Regions from separate parts of the Nakamurella multipartita DSM 44233 genome, predicted to be linked through region 1. Evidence: riboswitches for the same ligand, from Rfam matches in the RefSeq annotation. Region 1 holds a riboswitch; each other region holds the start of a gene.
What was found. A riboswitch is a leader RNA that binds a small molecule or an ion and turns the genes downstream of it on or off. The one in region 1 is predicted to bind thiamine pyrophosphate.
Positions count from the first base shown of each region.

Region 2: linked by a shared signal. The riboswitch ahead of thiD (bifunctional hydroxymethylpyrimidine kinase/phosphomethylpyrimidine kinase) and the one ahead of NAMU_RS28955 ((deoxy)nucleoside triphosphate pyrophosphohydrolase) in region 1 are both predicted to bind thiamine pyrophosphate.
Region 3: linked by a shared signal. The riboswitch ahead of NAMU_RS08325 (ABC transporter substrate-binding protein) and the one ahead of NAMU_RS28955 ((deoxy)nucleoside triphosphate pyrophosphohydrolase) in region 1 are both predicted to bind thiamine pyrophosphate.

Region 1 is NC_013235.1:4,805,694-4,807,944, reverse strand. Features, by position in the region: gene NAMU_RS21445 (mannosyltransferase) at 1-682, shown strand, start outside; TPP riboswitch at 733-844, shown strand; gene NAMU_RS28955 ((deoxy)nucleoside triphosphate pyrophosphohydrolase) at 1,039-1,914, shown strand; gene NAMU_RS21435 (ABC transporter substrate-binding protein) at 2,012-2,251, shown strand, end outside.
Region 2 is NC_013235.1:1,414,290-1,416,540, reverse strand. Features, by position in the region: gene NAMU_RS06445 (cysteine dioxygenase) at 1-6, opposite strand, end outside; gene NAMU_RS06440 (amidohydrolase family protein) at 3-896, opposite strand; gene NAMU_RS31700 (putative leader peptide) at 991-1,107, opposite strand; TPP riboswitch at 1,167-1,263, shown strand; gene thiD (bifunctional hydroxymethylpyrimidine kinase/phosphomethylpyrimidine kinase) at 1,254-2,251, shown strand, end outside.
Region 3 is NC_013235.1:1,834,252-1,836,502, forward strand. Features, by position in the region: gene NAMU_RS08320 (ABC transporter permease) at 1-1, opposite strand, end outside; gene NAMU_RS08325 (ABC transporter substrate-binding protein) at 1-1,080, opposite strand, end outside; TPP riboswitch at 1,074-1,168, opposite strand; gene epsC (serine O-acetyltransferase EpsC) at 1,223-1,807, opposite strand; gene cysK (cysteine synthase A) at 1,807-2,251, opposite strand, start outside.

The DNA of each region.
Region 1 (2,251 bases):
GCTGTACTACCTGCTGCAGCGCCGGTGGTCGGCCGTCGCCTGGTCGGTCGTCTTCTTCGCCGGCACCGTGTTGCTCGGGCTGGCGCTGGTGCCCTCGGAGACGGTCCGGTTCTTCACCGCGCTGATGTTCGACCCGGCCCGGACCGGCCCGGTGTGGTCGGCCATCAACCAGTCGCTGCGCGGGGCGATCGCCCGGCTCGCCGGCCAGGACCTGACCACGCTGTGGCTGGTGACCGCCGTGCTCGCGGCGGCGCTGGGCCTGTGGGCGGCGTGGGCGTGCCTGCGGGTCGGCGACCGGACCGCGGGGTTGCTGGCCGTACAGATCACCGGGCTGCTGATCTCGCCCATCTCCTGGTCGCACCACTGGGTCTGGGTGTTGCCACTGCTGCTGTGGTGCCTGTTCGGCCCCCGGCAGCGGGTGCCGGCGGTCCGCGGCCTGGCCATCGTCTGGTTCATCGCCACCTGCAGTTATGTGGTCAGCCTGCTGATCGCCCTGCAGTACATCGACCAGCCCGCGTCGCGCCCGGGCTGGCAGTCCGCCCTGGGCGTGGTCTACCCGTTGCTCGGCGTCATCACGCTGGTCGTGCTCGGGGTGCTGGCCATCCGGACGACGGCGCCGAGCGGGCCGAACTCCTCCGATCCCGTCACCCCGCCGGACACGGAGTCGACCCGCTCGGCCTGATCCGCCCCGGCGATGCTCGATGGTGGCCCGGTCCGCTCGGCCAACTACGATGGAATCGACACGGGAGTCCGGTGCGCCGGGCTGAGAGCGGGACGCGCCAGTCCCGGACCGTCGTACCTGATCCGGGTCATGCCGGCGAAGGGACGTCCTGTCCGCTCTCCTCTCGAGCCGCTGGTCGGCTTCCGCGTCGCACGCGTCGGGGAATTGATCCGGCCGGGATCGTCGACCTATTAGGGGTGGTCGACGCTCCCGGCCGGAGCGTGCTGCGCCGTTCGTCCGCCGTTCGCCCGCGTGTCGTCCGGTGTTGGGCCCGTGGTTGGCCCGGCCGGAGACCACCCGTCATAGGCTGTGCGGTCGTGATCCCGCTGCGCGCCACGATGCTCATCGACGCGCCGGTGGAACAGGTCTGCGCGATCCTGGCCCGATCCGACATCTGGACCCGGACGGCCCGCGCGCTCGGCGCCCGCGCCCAGGTCACTGGCCGGGACGGCGCGTCGTTCGCGCCGCTCGCCGACGGCGACCGCATCGCGATCACCGGGCCGCGAACCGGATCGTTCACCGTCGTGGTCGACCTGGACCCCGTGGCGCAGGACGACTCCCGGCTGATCCCGCCGTTGCTGCGGCTGACCGGTCCGAGCGGGCCAGTGGGCGCCGCCACGATCCGGCTGTTCGTGGCCGACACCCCGGCCGGCGCCCTGGTCACCGTCGACGTGGACCTGCAGCCCGGATCCCGACGGGCCCGGTTCCTGCTGGCCTGGCCGAACCTGCGTCGCCGGGTGCTGCGCGGCGAGCAGACCCTGCTGGGCATCGCCGCGTTGGCCGCCGACGAGGTCCAGGTGGTGGTGGCCGGTGCGATCGTCGCTGGCGGCCGGGTACTCGCCGCCCGCCGCAGCGCCCCGGCCTCGCTGGCCGGCCGGTGGGAGCTGCCGGGCGGCAAGGTCGATCCGGGCGAATCCGACGCGGCCGCCCTGACCCGCGAGCTGCGGGAGGAACTGGGCGTCGAGGTCGAGGTCGGCGAGCAGATCGGCCCGGATGTCGCGCTCGGGCCGCGCCGGGTGCTGCGCTGCCTGCGGGCGCGCCTGCTCGATCCGACGCGCCCGATCGAGCCCACCGAACACGACCAGGTGCGCTGGTTGACCGCCGACGAACTCGACGAACCGGACTGGCTGGACGCGGACGACGAGCTGCTGCCGCATCTGCGCACGGCGTTGGCCGCTCGCGGTCACGATTAACCAAGTTGGAATACGCCGATCGAGTCAGGCGTGGCACGATGCGGTCATGTCAACGGCCGCTCACAAGGCCGGGTCCGCCGCTCGTCAGGAGTAGATCTTGTCGTTCTTCGAGAAGTTCCGCGTACGTCCTATGCTCGCCGGCGGTGCCGCGCTGGCAATCGTGCTGGCCACGGCGGCCTGCGGAGCCAGTACCACGCCCCCCGGAAGCACCACCGCGGCCTCGTCGGCCGGGTCGGCCGCGTCGTCCGGAGCCGCCACGTCCGGAGCTGAAGCCGAGAGCGTCCCCACCCCGCTGAACCTGAACCTGGCCAAGGTTGACTCGCTCAACGCGATGCTG
Region 2 (2,251 bases), 2.7 Mb from region 1:
GGTCATGGTCGTTCTCCGGTCAAAAGTCGGTACGGATTGGTCTGCGTGAAGGCGGTCCGGGCGGCCTCGCCCAGGTCGGTGCGATGCGGTGTGCCGTAGGGGCGGTCGCTGCCCACCACGATCGGGTCGACGCCGACGGCGCGGGTGAGGGCGTCCACGCCCTGCCGCGAGTACGAGGACGTCTCCACGAAGGTGTGCGGGTCCACCGTGACGGTGCGGCCGGCGCGGGCCTGGAATCGCTCGTGGTGGACCGGAGCGAGACCCGCGCCGGCCGCGAAACACACGCGCAGGGAAGGGAACTGGGACCGGCCGGCGGCGAACCAGGCCCACCAGGCGGCCTGCAACTGGGTCGGGTAGTCGACGACGGCGGCCCACCAGGCCGGCCGGTCGGCGCCGGCCGCGGGCACCGGTCCGGGGTGGACGAACACCGGACGGTCGGCCGCCTGAACCAGCGCCAGCACCTCGCCGAGCCGCTCGACGTCGGCCGGGCCGGCCAGCGCGGTCGCCGGGATCTGCAGGCCGACGAAGCCCTGGGCCAGCTGCTGCCGCAGCGCGGTCAGATCCGGGTCGCGACCGGCGACCGAGGCCCAGGCGTCGAAGTCGGGCCGCAACCGGGCGACCCCGTCGTGCCAGGCGGCCAACAGGGGTGCGGCCTGCTCCGGCGGCAGGTCCTCGATGCCCAGCGGGCTGGACAGGCCGAGCACGATCCGGCCGGACTCGGTGGCCCGACGGCTTTGCGGATCGTGGTCGGCCGGGTCGACCTGATACGCGGGTTCACCGGGCAGGTACAGCGTCCAGCCGTCGAGCCGGGGTGGGACGCTGCACCGGCGCAACGCCTCGATCAGGTCGACCGGCCACAGGTGTTGATGAATGTCGATGGTGCGGGGAGCCGTCATGGCCCGTGCCCTTCGCGGGGTTGCCAGGAATGATGCCGAGGAGTGCCGAGAGCACTGCCCCGCACCCGAGAAGGGCTGGGGATCAGTGCCGGATTCAGCGGCAACAGATGGCGCTGGCGACCCGGTTCAGGTCGACGTGCCGGCGGCGGTGTTCACACCGGCTCAGGACAGCGGCGGACGCGGACACACTCCGCTCGGTCCCGCGCTGCATGCGGCGAGACTAGGCAGCGGCGGACGACCCTGTCAACGAGCGACATGCTGGTAGGTTGCCATCCAGACACGGGGTGCCCGGACGACGGGCTGAGAACCACACCCGTAACCACCTGATCTAGGTCATGCTAGCGAAGGGATGTCGTCATGACTGTCCGCGTTCTGTCCATCGCCGGGTCCGATCCCTCCGGCGGGGCCGGCATCCAGGCCGACCTGAAAACCTTTGCCGCCCAAGGCACTTACGGCATGGCCGTGATCGCCTCGCTGACCGCGCAGAACACCGCCGGGGTGCGGGGGGTGTTCAGCCCGCCGGCCTCTTTCCTGGCCCAGCAGCTGGACGCGATCAGTGACGACATCGCCGTGGACGCGGTGAAGATCGGCATGCTCGGCTCGGCCGAGAACATCGCCGTCGTCGATACCTGGTTGGCCACCCACCGCCCGCCGTTCGTGGTGCTGGACCCGGTGATGGTCGCCACCAGCGGCGACCGGCTGCTGGACGAGAACGCCGAGTCCGCGTTGCGCGCATTGCTGCCCCGGGCCGACCTGCTCACCCCGAACGTCGCCGAGCTGGCCGTGCTGGTGGGTGACGAGCCGGCCCGGGATCTGGACGGGGCCATCGCCCAGGGCAAGGCGTTGGCCTCCAGCACCGGGGCGCAGGTCCTGGTCAAGGGCGGCCATCTGGGCTCGGCCGGCGCCGACGGCGATCAGCTGGCCACCGACGCCCTGGTCGGGCCGGACGGCTCGGTGACCCTGGTGCCCGGCCCGTGGGTGTCGACCACGAACACCCACGGCACCGGCTGCTCCCTGTCGTCCGCGCTGGCCGCGTTGCGGCCGCAGCGCGAGTCCTGGGCGGCCGCGGCGGTCGACGCCAAGGCCTGGCTGACCGGTGCCCTGGCCGGTGGGGCGGCGCTGGGCGTCGGTCAGGGCCGGGGGCCGGTGGATCATCTGCACGCGCTGTTCCCGGCCACCTTCTCCACCCAGGAGTGGTCGCGGATCGCGCCGATCCGGGCGGCCATCGAGACCATGCCGTTTATCGTCGCGCTGGCCGACGGGTCGCTGCCCTGGGTCAACTTCCGCTTCTACCTCGCCCAGGACGCCCAGTACCTGCGCGAGTACGCCCGCTGCCTGGCCCGGGTGGCCGCGCT
Region 3 (2,251 bases), 3.0 Mb from region 1:
TGACGAGAGGTACTCGTCGGTGAACAGGGTCGAGTAATCCGGCTCGGCGGTCAGCGGGGCGCCGTCCGGGCCGATCAGCAGCCCGTTGTCGTAGAGGAACGAGCCGTAGGCCGCCCACTGGGCCTGCGTCTGCGGCCCGACCGTGCCGGTGTCGTTCTTCATGTATTTCGTGGCCAGCAGCTGCTGGCTCTCGGTGACCAGCGACTCGTCCGGGAAGGCCCCCGGGTTGGCCGCAATGAGCAGCGCGGCCGCCTCGTCCGGCTGGTCGGCGGCGAACTGGTAGCCGCGCTGCAGCGTCTGCACGAAGGCCTTGGCCACGTCCGGGTGCTCGGCCAGCCAGCTGCGGTTGCCGATGATCACCACCGAGTACGCGTCCGGGAAGCCGTAATCGGTGTACTTGAAGTACTTCATCGGCGTGCCGTTGTGCTCGGCCTCGATGCCCTCCCAGGCCAGGAAGGGGATGGTGAAGTCGACGTTGCCCGAGTACAGCGCCTCGTAGGCCGAGGTGCCCAGGGTGACGGTGGTGAACTCGCCCGTGCCGCCGTCGTCGCGGATGACCGTCTTGAGCAGCGGCTCCTCGGTCGGGCCGCCGAATCCGGCGTAGGTCTTGCCGTCCAGGTCCTTGGGCGAGTTCAGGTCGGTGCGGTCGGCCCGCACGCCGATCCCGGTGGCCCAGTGCTGTAGCACGGCCAGCACCGAGACGATGTCCGCGCCGGCGGCCTGGGCGACGGTAGTGCTGTCCTGGAAGCTGACGCCGAACTCGGCATTACCGGCGTCGACCAGGGTCTCGGGCAGGGCGGTGTTGTACGGCAGGATCTGCAGGTCGATGCCGGCCTGCTCGAACCAGCCCTGCTGCTGGGCCACGTACAGGCCGGTGTGGTTGGTGTTGGGGGTCCAGTCCAGCGCGAAACGGACCGCGGTCCGCTCGCCGGCCGGAGCCGATCCCGACCCGGACGCGGCCGCCGATGATGGCGTGCCGGTCCCGGATCCGGCGGACGCGCCCGAGGAGCAGGCGACGAGCGCGGTGAGCAGGACGAGCAGGGGTGCAACGAGCGATGCTCGCCGCAGGGGCGTGCGCATGGAAGCGACAATCCCTTCGCTAGTACGAACTAGATCAGGTTCAACGGGTTTTCTCTCAGCCCCGGTGGGGGCACCCCGTGTCGAGAGCCCACCCTACTCCAGCTCGTACCGCGCTCGATCCGGCTCGATCCGGCTCGCCTCCTCAGATGTAGATGGCCGGGTCGTCGGCGTAGGCGAGAGGGCTCACGGTGCCCGGGAGGGGCCGCAGCTTGGCCGGGATGCCGACGGCCAGGAACTCGGCGGGCACGTCGGTGATGACCACCGCGTTCGCGCCGACCTGGGCCCCGTCACCGATGGACACCGGGCCCAGGATCTTGGCCCCGGCGCCGACGGTCACCCGGTCGCCCAGCGTCGGATGCCGCTTGCCCGGCCGCATGGACCGGCCGCCCAGGGTCACCCCGTGGAACAGCAGCACGTCGTCGCCGACCTCCGCGGTCTCGCCAATCACCACGCCCATGCCGTGATCGATGAACAGCCGCCGGCCCAGCCGGGCCCCGGGGTGGATCTCGATCCCGGTGATCGCCCGCGCCAGCTGCGAGAGCAGCCGGGCCGGCAGCCGCAGGCCCGGGGTGTGCCACATCCGGTGCACCAGCCGGTGGCACCAGACGGCGTGCAGACCGGGGTAGCCCAGGGCGATCTCCACCAGCGAGCGTGCCGACGGGTCGCGTTCCCGGGCGGCCTGCAGATCCTCGCGGAGCAGGCCGACCGCGTCGGACAAACCGCCCATCAGTCCATCAAGTCTGAGTACAGCACCGAGGTGAGGTACCGCTCGCCGAAGGACGGGATGATCACCACGATCAGCTTGCCGGCGTTCTCCGGGCGGCCGGCGACCTGGATCGCCGCGTGGATCGCGGCGCCGGAGGAGATGCCGACCAGCAGTCCCTCCCGCTTGGCGGCGTCCCGGGCCACGGCCACGGCGGTCTCGGCGTCGACGTCGATGATCTCGTCGTAGACGGTCCGGTCCAGGATCTCGGGCACGAAGTTGGCGCCGATGCCCTGGATCTTGTGCGGGCCGGGGGCGCCGCCGTTGAGGATGGGCGACTCGGCCGGCTCGACGCCGATGATCTGCACCCCGGGCTTGCGCGCCTTGAGCACCTGTCCGACGCCGGTGATGGTGCCGCCGGTGCCGATGCCGGCGATTAGGATGTCGACCGCGCCGTCGGTGTCGTTC